4 regions of the Streptomyces sp. NPDC091376 genome follow, and region 4 is predicted to be linked to each of the others. Evidence: riboswitches for the same ligand, from Rfam matches in the RefSeq annotation. Region 4 holds a riboswitch; each other region holds the start of a gene.
The links. A riboswitch is a leader RNA that binds a small molecule or an ion and turns the genes downstream of it on or off. The one in region 4 is predicted to bind cyclic di-AMP.
Positions count from the first base shown of each region.

Region 1: another riboswitch for cyclic di-AMP. It lies ahead of ACIQMR_RS07715 (M23 family metallopeptidase); the one in region 4 lies ahead of ACIQMR_RS20865 (transglycosylase family protein).
Region 2: another riboswitch for cyclic di-AMP. It lies ahead of ACIQMR_RS28315 (M23 family metallopeptidase); the one in region 4 lies ahead of ACIQMR_RS20865 (transglycosylase family protein).
Region 3: another riboswitch for cyclic di-AMP. It lies ahead of ACIQMR_RS35630 (NlpC/P60 family protein); the one in region 4 lies ahead of ACIQMR_RS20865 (transglycosylase family protein).

Region 1 is NZ_JBIVUF010000002.1:730,706-734,910, forward strand. It holds gene ACIQMR_RS07710 (PP2C family protein-serine/threonine phosphatase) at 178-1,320, shown strand; cyclic di-AMP (ydaO/yuaA leader) riboswitch at 1,568-1,703, shown strand; gene ACIQMR_RS07715 (M23 family metallopeptidase) at 1,715-2,761, shown strand; gene ACIQMR_RS07720 (PrsW family intramembrane metalloprotease) at 3,073-4,205, opposite strand, start outside.
Region 2 is NZ_JBIVUF010000015.1:104,887-109,091, reverse strand. It holds gene ACIQMR_RS28325 (M16 family metallopeptidase) at 1-726, shown strand, start outside; gene ACIQMR_RS28320 (M16 family metallopeptidase) at 744-2,126, shown strand; cyclic di-AMP (ydaO/yuaA leader) riboswitch at 2,402-2,567, shown strand; gene ACIQMR_RS28315 (M23 family metallopeptidase) at 2,580-3,353, shown strand; gene ACIQMR_RS28310 (GntR family transcriptional regulator) at 3,534-4,205, shown strand, end outside.
Region 3 is NZ_JBIVUF010000029.1:20,671-24,875, reverse strand. It holds gene pcrA (DNA helicase PcrA) at 1-1,666, opposite strand, end outside; cyclic di-AMP (ydaO/yuaA leader) riboswitch at 1,875-2,043, shown strand; gene ACIQMR_RS35630 (NlpC/P60 family protein) at 2,042-3,208, shown strand; gene ACIQMR_RS35625 (hypothetical protein) at 3,374-3,727, opposite strand; gene ACIQMR_RS35620 (NlpC/P60 family protein) at 3,981-4,205, shown strand, end outside.
Region 4 is NZ_JBIVUF010000009.1:111,231-115,435, forward strand. It holds gene eno (phosphopyruvate hydratase) at 1-1,144, opposite strand, end outside; gene ACIQMR_RS20865 (transglycosylase family protein) at 1,367-2,020, opposite strand; cyclic di-AMP (ydaO/yuaA leader) riboswitch at 2,024-2,188, opposite strand; gene ACIQMR_RS20870 (transglycosylase family protein) at 2,446-3,390, opposite strand; gene ACIQMR_RS20875 (cytochrome P450) at 3,548-4,205, opposite strand, start outside.

The DNA of each region.
Region 1 (4,205 bases), on a different contig from region 4:
ATGGCACATCGACACGGACAACGGCATGGCACGTCGGCACGGTCAGGGGCAAAATGGCACAGCCGCCGGCCGCTGGTCCGGTTGGCCGATGGCGATTCGTCGTGCGGTGCGGTTACGGCCAGCCTGGAGAGGGCGCGGTACCGTCCGCAGCCGGGCGGACCTGGCAGGAGACCACTGGTGGGGCAACGAGAACGCGACGAACGACCGCGGCGCAACGGTGGCCGTAAGGTCGTCGGAGCGTTGCCGGTGCTGCTGATCGTGGCCGGGGTCTTCTTCGATCTGGGCACCCCGGAGTCGTTCACCGCCTCGCCTCTCTTCGCCGCGGCGCCACTGGTCGCCGCTCCCTTCTTCTCCGCTCTCTACACGCTGCTGACGGGCGTCGCCTCCGTCGCCACGGTGGCCGGGCTCCACGCCTACAACAGCAGGGCCGGCGAGATCCCTGCCGTGACGGAGCTGCTGACCGTGTTCACGGTCTCCGTGCTGGCCCTCTTCATCAACCACGTCGTACGCCGCAGCGGCGAACGCCTCGCGTCGGCGCGGGTCATCGCGGAAGCCGCGCAGCGGGCCGTGCTGCCCACGCCGGACGAACGGATCGGCGGGCTCCTGGTCGCGGCGCGGTACGAGGCGGCGCAGCGGGACGCCTTCATCGGGGGAGACCTGTACGCCGTGCAGGAGACTCCCCACGGGGTGCGGCTGGTCGTCGGCGACGTACGGGGGAAGGGGCTGGACGCGGTCGAGGCGGTGGCCGTGGTGCTCGGGGCGTTCCGGGAGGCCGCAGAACAGGAGTCCTCGCTGGAGGGTGTCGCCCAGCGGCTGGAGCGGGCGCTGGCGCGCGCGGGCACGGGGCGCTCCGGGTTCGACGCGTTCGAGGGTTTCACCACCGCGGTGCTCGCGGAGATCCCGCACGGGAGCGGCCTGGTCAGGATCGTCAACCGGGGTCATCCGCCGCCGCTGCTGCTGGGCGCGGACGGTGGGCTGGAGGTGCTGGAGCCGCCCGAGCGTGCCCTGCCGCTCGGCATGGGCGACCTGGACGCGTGGCCGGACCGGGCGTACGAGACCCCCTACCTGCCCGGTGCCACGCTCCTCCTCTACACGGACGGCCTGTCGGAGGCGCGGGACAGGCAGGGTGCTTTCTACGATCCGCGCACACGGCTGAGCGGCCGGATCTTTCCCGGGCCGGAGGAGCTGCTGGACGCGGTCGTCGAGGACGTACGGCGGCATACGCGCGGCAGGTCGACGGACGACATGGCGCTGCTCGCGGTCGGGCGGCCGGGGGAGCGCCAGCCGGAGCGGCGCAGGACGATGCCCGTCGTCCCGTGACCCGTGCGGTGGAGGGGGCGCCACGGACCGTGATCGAAGGACACCGCTCCGCATAACATTTGATACACCGTCAGGAAAGTCGGGTGGATCGAGGGTTGGTCAACTTGCCCGATTCGATCCTCTTGTTGCTGGTAAGTCCAGGCCAAAGTCGTTAACGATCAGTGGGAACGGCTTGGAATCCGACCTCGGTGTCTATTAACGTTCGATAACGCAGCGCGGTCGTCCCAGCCGTCGCAAGAGACGGCACCGTGCGCATGCGCCGAATTCCGCAAGGGAACCGGGGAACCACCAATTGGGGTGAATCGGGCACTTCATCGTGCTCGTAGGAGACCTTCCTGCTCCGAACCCGTCAGCTAACCCGGTAGGCGAGAAGGAAGGAAAGGAGCACGCCTCCGTGGCGTCCAACGAGCCTGCCCTCCAAGAGCCTCCCACCACACAGTGGGTCCCGAGCGACCAGTGGACACCGGCCACCGGGGCGGAGGAGTGGAACCCGACCGAGGAATCGGTCCGTCCGGTCCGTGGCAGGCACCGCGTCGTCAAGCAGCGCAACGGACTGGCCCGGAGCTCCACCGTTCTCGGCGTCGGCGTCATAGCCGCGGTCGGCGCGGGCGGCATCGCCACCGCGCAGGACAAGCCGGCCGTCTCCATCTCGCTCCCCGACGCCATCACGGACAACCTCCCGGACCCCGGATCGCTACCCGGCGTGGGCTCCTTCATGTCGGACGACTCCGACCAGGACGCCGGGAACGACGCACCGCTCACCGCCTTCGCCGCCTCCGAATCGGCGGCGGACAGCGCCCAGGGCGCCGGTGACGCGGGCGAGGCGCTGCGCGCCCGGATCCTCCAGCAGGCCGAGCAGCAGCAGGCCGCCGCCGAGGCCGAGGTGAAGGCGGCCGCCGAGAAGGCCGCCGCGGAGAAGGCAGCCGCCGAGGCGAAGAAGCAGCAGACCGAGGCCGCCGAAGTGGCCGCAGAGGCGAAGGCGAAGGCCGAGGCCGAGGCCGCGCGCAAGGCGGAGGCCGAGCGCCTCGCCAAGCTCGCCGCGAGCTACTCGCTGCCGACCTCGTCGTACACGCTCACCTCCACCTTCGGGCAGTCCGGTTCCATGTGGTCCTCCGGCTACCACACGGGTCTCGACTTCGCGGCCCCGACCGGTACGCCCGTCAAGGCCGTTCACGGCGGGACCATCAAGTCGGCGGGCTGGTCCGGTTCGTACGGCTACCGCATCGTGCTCGAGCTCGAGGACGGCAGCGAGGTCTGGTACTGCCACCTGTCGTCGATGACCGTCGGCGTGGGGCAGAAGGTCTCCACGTCGGAGACCATCGGGCGCGTTGGCGCCACCGGCAACGTCACCGGCCCGCACCTGCACCTGGAGGTGCACACGGCGGGCGGCGACGGCGTGGACCCGGCGGCGTGGCTGCGCGGCAAGGGCCTCTCTGTCTGAGGGCCTTCCGGCCAAGGGTCTCTGCGTCCGGGGCCTCTGCGTCCGGGGTCTCTGCGTCCGGGGTCTCTGCGTCCGAGGGCTCTCCGGCCAAGGATTGTGAAGGCATCTCCCTCTCTGTGCTCTTCCGGGTCGGCTTCCGGCCGCCCGAGGTCGCGGCCCGGTTCCGGTTCTTGCCGGACCGGGCCGCACCCGTGTGCGTACGCGTACTCGTCCTCCCCCAAGTCGCCGGCGGCCCTGGCGCACTCCCCCCGACGCCTGGGTCGCCGGTCCGCCGTGCCCGGACGCCATGCCGCGAGGACGGCCCGAAGGGCCTAGCCGCGGTACGGGTTGTAGCCCCCGTAGTCCAGATACGGGGGCGGCTGCCAGACCCGGCCCGTCGCGCGGGCCGCGTACGTCAGGGCGGGGCCCGCCACGTCCCTGCGCTGCCAGAGGTGGTGGAGCAGCTCCTGCTCACGAGCGACGAAGTCCGTGCCCGCCGCGCCCCGATGGGCCCGGTGCCGCAGAAAGGCCAGGGAGGTCGCGAAGACCTCGTACTCGGAGACGGCGCGGGCGGCCTCCCGGCCTTGCGTACGGCCCGCCATGTCACGGGCCATCGTGCGGGCCCGCATGGAGGACAGGGCGTGCGGCTCGGCCGGGGCGAGCCAGCCCGCCGCCGCGTACGCGGGCAGTTCGGCCGCGACCGTGCGCAGCTCGCGCTGCCGGGTCCAGACCGCCAGCCAGGTCAGCAGGCCGAAGGCCGGCACCATGAACGCCGCGTACACGGCGTAGAAGCCCCACGGGCCGAAAGCCCCTGAGCCGTTCCACAGCGCGTGCATGCCGATGGAGAGGACGAGGCCCAGCAGGGGCAGCACGGTCCTGCGGAACTTCCGGCGCTGTGCGCCGGCGGCGGCGAGGCCGAAGCCGATGCCCGTCAGCACGGTGAAGAGCGGATGGGCGAACGGCGACATCACGATCCGCACGAAGAACGTCGCGGCCGTGACGGAGGCGAAACCGGACGCGCCGATCTGCTGGTCCTCCCCGAAGGCGGTGCCGAGATACAGGATGTTCTCGGTGAAGGCGAAGCCGGTCGCGGTGAAGCCGGCGACGACGACTCCGTCGACGACGCCGGTGAAGTCCCGTCTTCGGAAGAGGAAGATGAGCAGCACGGCCGTCGCCTTGGCGCTCTCCTCGACCACGGGGGCGATGACGGTTGCGCCGATCGTGTCCGCGTGCGTGGGGTCGGCCGTGGCGGTGGCTATCCACTGGGTCGCGAACGAGTTCGCGATGATCGCCACGAGGGCGGCCGCGCAGGCGCCCCAGGCGAAGGCGAAGAGGAGGTTCCGCCAGGGACCCGGCTCGACGCGGTCCAGCCAGCGGAACGCCGCCATCAGCAGCGGTACCGGCAGCACGGCGAGGCCGAGGCCGACGAGGAAGCCTTCGGTACCGGTCTGTTCTCGCACCAGCG
Region 2 (4,205 bases), on a different contig from region 4:
GTCGGCGACATCGACCCGCAGCAGACCCTCGCCTGGATCGAGAAGTACTTCGGGTCCATCCCCACGCACGACGGCAAGCAGCCCCCGCGCGACGGGTCCCTGCCCGACGTGATCGGGGAGCAGCTGCGCGAGGTCGTGGAGGAGGAGGTCCCGGCCCGCGCGCTGATGGCCGCCTACCGGCTGCCCCACGACGGCAGCCGCGAATGCGACGCGGCCGACCTGGCGCTGACCGTCCTCGGCGGCGGCGAGTCGTCCCGGCTGCACAACCGTCTGGTGCGTCACGACCGTACGGCCGTCGCCGCGGGCTTCGGACTGCTGCGCCTGGCCGGCGCGCCCTCGCTCGGCTGGCTGGACGTGAAGACGTCCGCCGGCGTCGAGGTGCCGGACATCGAGGCCGCCGTCGACGACGAGCTGGCCCGGTTCGCCGCCGAGGGCCCCACGGCCGAGGAGATGGAGCGCGCGCAGGCCCAGCTGGAGCGCGAATGGCTGGACCGGCTCGGCACGGTCGCGGGCCGCGCCGACGAACTGTGCCGGTACGCCGTGCTGTTCGGCGACCCCCAGCTGGCGCTCAGCGCCGTCCGGCGGGTGCTCGACATCACCGCCGAGGAGGTGCAGGCCGTCGCCCAGGCCCGGCTGCGCCCGGACAACAGGGCGGTGCTGGTCTATGAGCCCGTCGCGGCCGAGGACGCCGAGGACAACGACGACGCAGAGGGGGCGGACCAGTGACCGACGCTGCCGTGACCATGGACTTCCATCCGCAGCCGCAGGCCGGCGAGGCCAAGCCGTGGGCCTTCCCCGCCCCCGAGCGTGGAACGCTCGACAACGGGCTGACCGTGCTGCGCTGCCACCGCCCCGGCCAGCAGGTCGTGGCCGTCGAGATCTTCCTCGACGCCCCGCTGGACGCCGAGCCCGAGGGCCTGGACGGCGTCGCCACGATCATGGCGCGGGCGCTGTCCGAGGGCACCGACAAGCACACGGCGGAGGAGTTCGCGGCCGAGCTGGAGCGCTGCGGCGCCACGCTCGACGCGCACGCCGACCACCCGGGCGTCCGCATCTCCCTGGAGGTGCCGGTCTCCCGGCTCACGAAGGCCCTCGGGCTGCTCGCCGAGGCGCTGCGGGCCCCGCTGTTCGCCGACAGCGAGGTCGAGCGGCTCGTACGGAACCGGCTGGACGAGATTCCGCACGAGACGGCCAATCCGGCCCGCCGCGCGGCCAAGGAGCTCTCCAGGCAGCTGTTTCCCGCCTCCTCCCGGATGTCCCGGCCCCGCCAGGGCTCGGAGGAGACCGTGGAGCGCATCGACTCCGGCGCCGTACGGGCCTTCTACGAGGCGCACGTCCGGCCCGCCACGGCCACCACCGTGATCGTCGGCGACCTCGCGGGTGTCGATGTGGACGCCGTGCTGGCCGACACGCTCGGCGGCTGGACCGGTGACACGGCCGAGAGCCGTCCGATGCCGCCGATCACCGCCGACGACAGGGGCCGGGTCGTCATCGTCGACCGCCCCGGCGCGGTCCAGACGCAGCTGCTGATCGGCCGGATCGGCCCCGACCGGCACGACCGGGTCTGGGCGGCCCAGGTCCTCGGCACGTACTGCCTCGGCGGCACGCTCACCTCCCGCCTGGACCGCGTCCTGCGCGAGGAGAAGGGCTACACGTACGGTGTGCGGGCCTTCGGGCAGGTGCTGCGCTCCGCCGCGCCCTCGTCCCCGGGCGGGGCCACCGGTGCGTCGATGCTCGCGATCAGCGGCTCGGTCGACACCCCGAACACCGGCCCCGCGCTCGACGACCTCTGGAAGGTGCTGCGCACCCTCGCCGCGGAGGGGCTGACCGACGCGGAGCGCGATGTGGCCGTGCAGAACCTGGTGGGTGTGGCCCCGCTGAAGTACGAGACGGCGGCGTCCGTGGCGGGCACGCTGGCCGACCAGGTCGAGCAGCACCTCCCGGACGACTTCCAGGCCCAGATGTACGCGCGGCTGGCCGAGACCGGCACGGTCGAGGCGACCGCCGCGGCCGTCAACGCCTTCCCGGTGGACCGGCTCGTCACCGTCCTCGTCGGGGACGCCGCCCTGATCGAGGAGCCCGTCCGGGCCCTCGGCATCGGTGAAGTGACCGTTGTCACTGGCTGATTGACCGTTCCGGACGCCGACCGGACGTCCACCGGAGCCCCGTCCGGCGTCCGGCCGGTCGCCCGGCAGGACATCCCCCGGACCCCGGGCGGACCGCAGAAGGCCCCGTTGGCCCCGCCAACGGGGCCTTCCCGTATGTCCGTTTTATTGGGGAGGCGATGTGTCTGCCCTGTGGCGTGCACTACAAATGCCGGTGTCTGTTTGGTGATTGCGCGAAGATCGGCTTAGCGTCTTCTGCGCTGTCCGCCAGTCGTACGCGCCGCACCCGCGGCATCGGACAGCCATCGCCGAGTCCCCGTCGGGCGTGAGCCTGGGGAGCCGGGGACCCACATGTCCCCCTGGGGTGAATCGGACGCCTTCGCACCCGTGCGGAGGGGCCCGTAGGAGACCTTCCTGCTCCGAACCCGTCAGCTAACCCGGTAGGCGAGAAGGAAGGAAAGGATCAGCCACTACATGGCGTTCACCCGTGCCACCGGGAAGCATCGTGGTCCGAGCCGCCTGTCGCGCAGGAGCGCGGGCGTCGCGTCCGTCGCCGCCATCGCGACCACCGGCGTCATCGGCACCCTCGCCTCCCCGGCGCTCGCCGCCGAGGCGGACATCCGCCCCGCGGAGGACACCGGCCTGACCCAGGCCATCGTCGCCAGTGACTCGCTCGCCGACCAGATCGGCGCCCAGGCCGACGCCCAGCAGCAGGAGGCCGCCCTGGCCGCCGAGCAGGCGCGGGCCGAGGCCGAGGCCAAGCGCAAGGCGGAGGTCCGCGTCAAGGAGGCCCGTGAGGCCCGTGAGCGCGCCGCCCGCGAGGCCGAGCGCAAGCGCCTGCTGACCTACACGCTCCCGGTCGCCGGCTCCTACGTCAGCACCAGCTACCACGCCGGCGGCGGACAGTGGTCCTCCGGCAGCCACACCGGGATCGACTTCCACGCCGCCTCCGGCACCAAGGTCGTCGCCGTCGGCATGGGCACGGTCGTCGAGGCCGGCTGGGGCGGCGCGTACGGCAACAACGTCGTCATCCGGATGCACGACGGCACGTACACCCAGTACGGTCACCTCTCCTCGATCGGCGTCTCGGTCGGGCAGAGCGTCACCCCGGGTCAGCAGATCGGCCGCTCCGGGTCGACCGGCAACTCGTCCGGCCCGCACCTTCACTTCGAGGCGAGGACCGGCGCCGACTACGGCTCGGACATCGACCCGATCGCCTATCTGCGTGCGCACGGCGTCGCGGTCTGACCCTCCCGCTTCCGTCAAGGCCCCGGTTCGGTTCCTCCCGAGCCGGGGTCTTCGGCGTATTCCGGCCAAAAGATATCCGCGGATTCCTCGGGGCCTTCGGAAAATCGCGCCACCTGGAATAGAGTCGCCGAACAGGCGTCGCTCGACTGGGTTTCGCGGCGATTAAAGCGGAGGTTCGGTATGCGCATTCCTGCCCGCTCGGTGTGCACGGCGATCCGCGACGACATCGTCTCCGGCGCCTTCGAGCGCGGCAGCCGGCTCACCGAGGAGCAGTTGGCGCGCCGCTACGGCGTCTCGCGCGTCCCGGTCCGCGAGGCACTGCGCACCCTGGAGTCGGAGGGCTTCGTCGTCACTCGCCGGCACGCCGGCGCGTGTGTCGCCGAGCCCACCGAGCAGGAGGCCGCCGATCTGCTGGAGATCAGGCTGCTGCTGGAGCCGCTCGGCGCCGCGCGGGCCGCCCAGCGGCGCTCGGAGGCCCATCTCAAGGTGCTGCGCGGCCTGGTCAGACTCGGCCAGGACCGGGCGCGGCGGGGGCAGGGCGACGATCTGCGCTCGCTCGGCGCATGGTTCCACGAGACACTCGCGCAGGCCTGCGGAAGCCCGGGGCTCACCGCCCTGCTCACGCAGCTCCGGCACAAGATCGCCTGGATGTACGCGGTCGAGCCGCCCGCCCGGCCGGTGGAGGCCTGGGCCGAGCACGGCGCGATCGTCGACGCGGTGGCGCGCGGCGACGCGGAGCGGGCGCGGGCCCTCACCGCCCTGCACGCCGAACGGACGACCGGTGCGCACCGGCTGCGGATTCCCGCCGGTGTGAGGTCCTCGCAACATTCCGTAAACACGGCGGGCGGCCGC
Region 3 (4,205 bases), on a different contig from region 4:
CGGCTTCCAGCACGACGGCGGGGCCCGCACCCGATTCGACGATCGTGCGCAGCTCCTCCATCAGCGTGTTGAAGCGCTTCACGGCGTTGGCCGAACGGGCCGCCATGCCGTACGCCTCGTCCACGCGGCGCAGCGCCTGCGGGAACGTGATCTTCTCCCTCAGCGCCAGCGCGTCGATCATCGCCTCCGCGCGATCGCCGATGCCGCGCTTCGGGACGTTGAGGATGCGGCGCAGCGGGACGTTGTCCTCGGGGTTGGCGAGGACCCGCAGATACGCCAGGACGTCCCGGACCTCCTTGCGCTCGTAGAAGCGCACACCGCCGACGACCTTGTAGGGCAGGCCGACGCGGATGAAGATCTCTTCGAAGACACGGGACTGGGCGTTCGTCCGGTAGAAGACGGCGACATCGCCTGCCTTGGCCTCGCCCGCGTCCGTCAGCCGGTCGATCTCGTCGGCGACGAACTGCGCCTCGTCGTGCTCGGTGTCCGCGACATAGCCGGCGATCTGCGCTCCGGCACCGGCATTCGTCCACAGGTTCTTGGGGCGACGGCTCTCGTTGCGCTCGATGACGGCGTTGGCGGCGGAGAGGATGGTCTGGGTCGAGCGGTAGTTCTGCTCGAGCAGGATCGTGGTCGCGTCCGGGTAGTCCTCCTCGAACTGGAGGATGTTGCGGATCGTGGCACCACGGAATGCGTAGATCGACTGGTCGGCGTCGCCGACGACGCACAGCTCGGCCGGGGCCAGGTCCTCATACCCCTCCCCCACCAGCTCGCGCACCAGCGTGTACTGGGCGTGGTTGGTGTCCTGGTACTCGTCGACCAGGACGTGGCGGAAGCGACGCCGGTAGTGCTCGGCGACGTCCGGGAACGCCTGGAGCAGATGGACCGTGGTCATGATGATGTCGTCGAAGTCCAGCGCGTTGGCCTCGCGCAGCCGCGACTGGTACATCCGGTAGGCCTCCGCGAGCGACTTCTCAAACCCGTCGGCTGCCTGGTCGGCGAAGGTCTCCTCGTCGATCAGCTCGTTCTTCAGGTTCGAGACCTTGGCGTTGAAGGACTTCGGCGGAAACTTCTTCGGGTCCAGGTCGAGATCACGGCAGACCAGGGCCATGAGCCGCTTGGAGTCGGCGGCGTCGTAGATCGAGAACGACGAGGTGAAGCCGAGCTTCTTGCTCTCGCGGCGCAGGATGCGCACGCAAGCGCTGTGGAAGGTGGAGACCCACATGGCGTTGGCGCGCGGGCCGACGAGATGCTCGACGCGCTCCTTCATCTCGCCCGCGGCCTTGTTCGTGAACGTGATCGCCAGGATCTGGCCGGGGTGGACATTGCGGGTCGCCAGCAGATGGGCGATCCGGTGGGTCAGCACTCGGGTCTTGCCGGAGCCCGCGCCGGCCACGATGAGCAGCGGCGAGCCCGTGTGCACGACGGCGGCGCGCTGCTGCTCGTTCAGCCCTTCGAGCAGCGCGGCCGGGTCCACGACGGGGCGCGGGGCGCCGTCTCTGTAGTACGCGCCCCCGGACGGAGGCACGTCGAACGTGCCCTCGAAGAGGTCGTGCGGGACCTCCTCGTGGGGCGCGTGCTCGTCGTGCTCGGGGGGCGGGGGGCCCTCCGAGGCCGAGGTGCGCTGGAGGTCCGCCAGGAAGCTGTCGTCAAAGAGGCTGCTCATCGCTTTACGAGTCTAGGCCGCTCCACTGACAGCCCGCCGCCGCCTTCACCACACTCGCCACGAACACACACGGTCACATCGGAGCACACAGCGCTAAGGTCACGAAAATGTATCGGGCATATCGAACATCCGCCTTCACAGCAGCACCACACTTTGGCTAGCGTGCTCGCCCAGGCAGCCCGTACCCCCATCGGCGAACCACGCCAACCGGGTCGCCACGCCGAATCCGTCATTCCCTCGCGGGAGTTCGGAACCGGGGACCCACCATTTGTGCACAACTGGGGTGAATCGGGCCGCGTTTCCCACGGCCCGTAGGACAGCCTTCCGTTCCGTCCGAACCCGACAGCTAACCCGGTAGGCGGTCCACGGAAGGAGATGCCGGCCTTGGCGTCGCACCGCAAGCCGCGCAGCCGTACCCGCACCAACTCCCCCGCCGTCGGGTTGACGACGGCCGCCATAGCGAGCGTCTCGCTCCTCTCGGCACAGAGCGCGACAGCCGACCCGCGGCCCAGCATCGACGAGGTCCAGAAGAAGGTCGACGACCTCTACCGGCAGGCGGGTTCCGCGACCCAGGAGTACAACAGGGCCAAGGAAGCCACTGAGAAGCAGCGCCGCACGGTGGACCGTGTCCTCGACGACGTCGCCAAGCGCACGGACTCCCTCAACGAGTCCCGCCGCGCCCTCGGCAGCTACGCGGCCGCGCAGTACCGCACCGGCGCGGTCACCCCGACCGCCGCGCTGCTCTTCGCCGACAGCCCGCAGGCCTACTTCGAGCAGTCACAGCTCATGGACCGGCTGACCGAGCAGCAGCGCAGCACCATCACCGAGTTCGAGGCCGAACAGGCCGCGGCGGCGAAGCAACGGGCGCAGGCCACCAAGAGCCTGGAGTCGCTGACGGCCTCGCAGCAGTCGCTGCGCACCAGCAAGCAGACCGTCCAGACGAAGCTCGCCGAGGCGCGTGAACTGCTGTCGCAGCTGACCGCCGAGGAGAAGGCGCGGCTCGCGGAGCTGGAGCGCAAGCGCGAGGAGGAGGCCCGCCGCAAGGCCGAGGCGAGGGCCAAGGCGGAAGCGGAGGCCGAGGCCGAGCGGCAGCGCCAGGAGCGCGAACAGCAGGAGCAGGCGGGCTCCGGCACGGGTACGGGTACGGGTACGGACACGGGGTCCGGCACCGGCACCGCCGGCGGCACGTACGCCGCCAAGGCCGAGAAGGTCCTGTCCTTCGCCCGCGCCCAGATCGGCAAGCCGTACGTCTGGGGCGCGACCGGCCCGAGCTCCTTCGACTGCTCCGGGCTCACCCAGGCCGCCTGGAAGGCCGCGGGCGTCGACCTGCCCCGCACCACCTGGGACCAGGTGAAGGCCGGACAGAGCGTGGCGACGGCGGACCTGCTCCCCGGGGACCTGGTCTTCTTCTACGACGACATCAGCCACGTCGGCATCTACATCGGCGACGGCAAGATGATCCACGCCCCGAAGCCGGGAGCGAACGTCCGCGAGGAGTCGATCTACTACATGCCGATCTACGGGAGCGTCCGCCCCGCGTAGCCGGGAGACACAGACGCGGCGAGGGGTCCGGGGCAGTCCCCGGACCCCTCGCCGCATCACGGCCGCAACCTCACGTACTCAGCCTCACGTACTCGGCCTCATGTCACAGGCTCATGTCCACGACCTCGGCCTCATGTTCACGGCCTCATGTTCACGGCCTCGCGCTCACGTCCACAGCGTCGCGATGAAGATGTTCGCCAGTGTCAGACCGCCCACTGCCGCGAACATGCCCTTGTCCACCTTCTCCTCGTCCCGCTTCACGTAGACGAGCGCGAGGATGACGACGAGCACGGCCAGCTTGATACCGATCTTGAGGTTGTTCACCGGCTGGTCGTCCGCCTGGTTGAGTCCCACCAGCGCCACGCCCGTCACCAGCATGGTCAGCGCGCCGTGCAGCATCGCGGGAGTGAAGCGCGCCGTCCCCTCGCCCATGGCCTTCATCTGGGTCAGAAAGCCGCCGAGCAGCGACGCGATACCGATGATGTGCAGGGCGACGAAGACATTGATGAGTACGTCCATGGCACCGGAGCCTAGCCGTACGGTCCCAAAGCGAACCCCGGCGGTCCTTCTGGCGCCAATAACGGTCATGGCGCCACTTCGCCGTAACCCGGCGGTCTAGCGTCCTCCACCAGGTGACCGGCTCCCATCCACCGTCCCGTACCCGGGCGGCAGTCGGTCGCCCCCGCCGAAAGACCCGGCGGTGGACCGCTCCCCCTGTGCGGTCCGCCGCCGGTACCCGCACCGGCGGACTCCGACGGAAGGACTGGCCCTCGTGGCAGCGCACCGCAAACCGAGGCAGCGCACGCTTCCCGGCTCAGCCGCCCGCTTCTCCGCCACCCTCGCGCTCGCCGGCGCGACGGCCGCCACCGCCTTCGAGGGCTCCGGGCACGCCGAGCCCCTGCTCACCCCGGACGAGGTGAAGGCCAAGGCGGACCGGCTCTACGAGGAGGCGGAGGCCGCGACCGAGAAGTACAACGGGGCCAAGGAGAAGGCCGAC
Region 4 (4,205 bases):
TGGCGACGGCCAGGTCGGCGATGGTGACGTCCTCGGTCTCGCCGGAGCGGTGGGACATCATGCACTTGAAGCCGCTGCGCTGGGCCAGCTCGACGGCGTCCAGGGTCTCGGTCAGCGAACCGATCTGGTTGACCTTGACCAGGAGCGCGTTGGCGGCGCCGTCCTCGATGCCGCGGGCGAGGCGCTCCGGGTTGGTGACGAACAGGTCGTCGCCGACCAGCTGCACCTTGGAGCCGAGCTTGTCGGTGATGACCTTCCAGCCGGCCCAGTCGTCCTCGAACAGCGGGTCCTCGATGGAGACCAGCGGGTAGGCGGCGACGAGCTCCTCGTAGTACTCGGTCATCTCCGCGGCCGAGCGGGACTTGCCCTCGAACTCGTAGGAGCCGTCCTTGTAGAACTCGGAGGCGGCGACGTCGAGCGCGAGCGCGATGTCCCTGCCGGGCGCGTAGCCGGCCTGCTTGATGGCCTCGAGGATGAGGTCGAGGGCCTCGCGGTTGGAGCCGAGGTTCGGGGCGAAGCCGCCCTCGTCGCCGAGGCCGGTCGACAGGCCCTTCTCCTTCAGCACCTTCTTCAGGGTGTGGTAGACCTCGGTGCCCCAGCGCAGGGCCTCGGAGAAGGACTCCGCGCCGACGGGCGCGATCATGAACTCCTGGATGTCCACGTTGGAGTCGGCGTGCGAGCCGCCGTTCAGGATGTTCATCATCGGAACGGGCAGCAGGTGCGCGTTCGGGCCGCCGAGGTAGCGGAACAGCGGGAGGTCGGAGGCCTCGGACGCGGCGTGCGCGACGGCGAGGGAGACACCGAGGATGGCGTTGGCGCCGAGGGAGGACTTGTCCGGGGTGGCGTCCAGGTCGAACATCGCCTGGTCGATCAGGCGCTGCTCGGTGGCGTCGTACCCGACGAGCTCCGGGCCGATCTGCTCGATGACGGCGAGGACGGCCTTCTCGACACCCTTGCCCATGTAGCGGTTCTGGTCACCGTCGCGGAGCTCGAGGGCCTCGAACGCACCGGTGGACGCACCGGACGGAACGGCAGCACGGCCGGTGCTGCCGTCGTCGAGGCCGACCTCGACCTCGACCGTGGGGTTGCCTCGGGAGTCCAGGATTTCCCGGGCTACGACGACGTCGATGGACGGCACGAGCATCTCCTTCTGGGATGTGACGCTGAATGTGACGCATGCGGAGCAGGGTCAGTGCAGGGTCTCTTTGGCCTTGCGACAAGAGCCTAACCGCCCCACGCGCATCGGCCTGCCGCTGCCCGCCCCGTGGGACGAAAAAGGGGAACAAACAGACAGAAACCCCGGCCCGGCGCGTACGGGGGATGGCGCGCCGGGCCGGGGAGCCGGGGGGACGGGGGTGCGGACCCGTCAGCTCAGGTGGAGCTTCTGGCCGGGGTGAATGACGTTCGCGTCCTCGACGATGTCCTTGTTCAGCTCGAACAGCTTCTGCCAGCCGCCCTTGGCCTTCTCGGCCTCGGCGATCTTGCTGAGGGTGTCGCCGGCCTTGACCGTGTACTCGCCGTCGCCCTTCTTGACCGGGGCGGCGGGGCGCTCGGAGCGGGTGGTCGGGACCTCGGCGCGCTTCGGGGCGGGGGCCTTGGCCTTGGGCTCGGCGGCCTTCGGGGCGGCCGGGGCGGCACCGTTGTACGCGGCGTCGGACAGGCCCACGCCACAGTGCGGCCAGGCACCCTTGCCCTGGCCGTCGAGGACCTTCTCGGCTATCTCGATCTGCTGGGCCTTCGAGGCCTGGGCGGCGGTCTGGGCGTAGGCGGTGCCGCCGTACGCGGCCCAGGTGGAGGCCGAGAACTGCAGGCCGCCGTAGTAGCCGTTGCCGGTGTTGATCGACCAGTTGCCGCCGGACTCGCACTGGGCGACGGCGTCCCACTCGGAGGCGGTGGCGGCGGACGCCGTACCGGAGGCCATCAGCGGGGCGGCGATGGCCGCACCGGTGACACCGGCGAGCGTGGCGATACGAGTGGCCTTGGACGGGCGACGGTGCTTGCCCTTGCCGGAAAGCAGCATGGAACTTCTCCTCACCGACGCCTGCGAGGTGAGCTGTCGGGTTCGGGCCATGTGAGTTGCCCGGCCGCGCGAGGTTCGCGCGGCTCCACCCCAAGCCGGTTCCGCCCCAAAGGGCGGGCCCGGCACTTACCTTGGGTCCCCCGCTCCTGCCTTCGGCGCTTGCGCGACGACTGTTCCCGGCGGCCGCCGGCAGGATTCGGCGTGCGGTCGTCGGGGCCCGCATTGGCGAGCGGTTCAGACCGTAAACGCACTTCTCCCCGATGTTCAAAGTCGAACATCGGGGAGAAACCACACCTATTTGACGCGGAGGGATGTCCGTTTTCGCAGGTGAGAGGCGTGATGACCGGAGTTGGCCGACGAGACGCGCCAGTTGACACGAAGAGACTCATGTCTCACTTGCGCAGAACCGGACATAAGCGCCCGAACTACTCCTTCAACTGCCCCTGCCCCAGGCCCAGATCGAGGCTCTGGCCAGGCAGGATGAGATCGGCGTCGGAGCCGACGACTTCCTGGTTCGCCTCGTAGAGCGCGGGCCAGCCGCCGGGCACCTCGTTCACGTCGGCGATCGACCACAGGTTGTCGCCGGGACGGACGGTGTACTCATCTCCCGCGGCGGCGCCGTCTCGTGCCGATGCGTCATCTCGTGAGGCATGACGACCGGAATTACGGTCATTGCCCGAATTGCCCGTCTCGTCCTCATCGGCGGCGCCACCGCGATGCTTTCCGGAGCCCGTGTCCGCGGCTGCGTCCTCGCCGCCCGAGGCGTCCGCACTCTTGCCGGAGCCGGCCGGGGTGGAAGGCCCGTCCGAAGCGTCCGCGGGCTTCTCGGCCGTCGGCGAACCGTTCGAGGCGCCGGAACCGGACGGGGCGGGGGCGTCGGTGTCCGGCGCGGGCGTCGTGCCCGCCCCGTCACCGAAGGAGGGGCTCTTCGTGCCACCGTTCTGCGGCGTGGCGGAGGCGTCCCCGCCGGCCGGCTCGGTGCCGCCCCCCAGGAGGCCGGTGACGAGACCGGTGATCTCCCCGCAGCTCGGCCAGGCGGAGTCACCCTGGGCGGACAGCACCGCCTCGGCCACCGTGATCTGCTGGGCGCGGCTGGCGAGGTCGGCGCGCGGCGCGTAGGCCGTCCCGCCGTACGCCTCCCAGGTCTCCTGGGACATCTGCAGGCCGCCGTAGTAACCGTTGCCGAGGTCGGCGCTCCACACGCCGCCGCTCTCGCAGTCCGCGACGCGGTCCCAGGTGGCGGAGTCCGCGGCGGAGGCGGCGCCTGCGCCGAGCAGTGGGATGGCGATGGCCGATCCGGTCACCCCTGCCGCGACGATGAGAGCGGGGGCCTGACGAGGTCGGCGGTGTCGGCCGTTCCCGGAGCGCATGCGGTGTGCCTTCCGTGTGACAACAGAAAACCCACGGGTCCCACGAGTCTGTTGATTCGGCAAGGACCCCGAGTCGGGGTGAACGTAGCCCCACTCGAACGTCAGTCACAAGTCGGTGCAGCGGAGATCACGTGAAAGTCACAATCCTGACGACTCGTCAGCTCTTGATGGCGGTGAACTCAACGGGCAGAGTGCGCAATCCACGCATGATGAGCCCCCCACGCCACCGCAAATCGGAAGGATCCACCGCAAGCCGCAAGTCGGGCAACCTGGTGAGCAGGGTCGCGAGCGCGGTCTGCCCTTCGAGCCGCGCGAGCGGCGCGCCCAGGCAGTAGTGGATGCCGTGCCCGTACCCGAGGTGCTGGTTGTCCCGGCGGGCCAGGTCGAGGGTGTCGGGGTCCGGGAAGCGCTCGGGGTCGCGGTCGGCGGCGGCGAGCACGACGAGGACCGGATCGCCGGCGCCGATGTCCTGCCCGCCGAGCGTGAGCGGCTCGGTCGCGAACCGCCACGTGGCGAGCTCCACGGGCCCGTCGTAGCGCAGCAGCTCCTCGACCCCGGTTTCGAGCAGCCCGGTGTCGCCCGCGGCCAGGGACGACTGGAGACGGGCGCGCTGGTCCGGATCGCGCAGCAGGGCGTAGGTGCCGTTGCCGATCAGGTTGACGGTGGTCTCGAAGCCGGCGAAGAGGAGGATGAAGGCCATCGCGGCGGCCTCGTTCTCCGTGAGGTGCTCGCCGTGGTCGCTCGCCCGGATGAGCCCGGAAATCAGGTCGTCACCGGGGTCCTCCCGCTTACGGTGGATCAGCTCGGCGAGATAG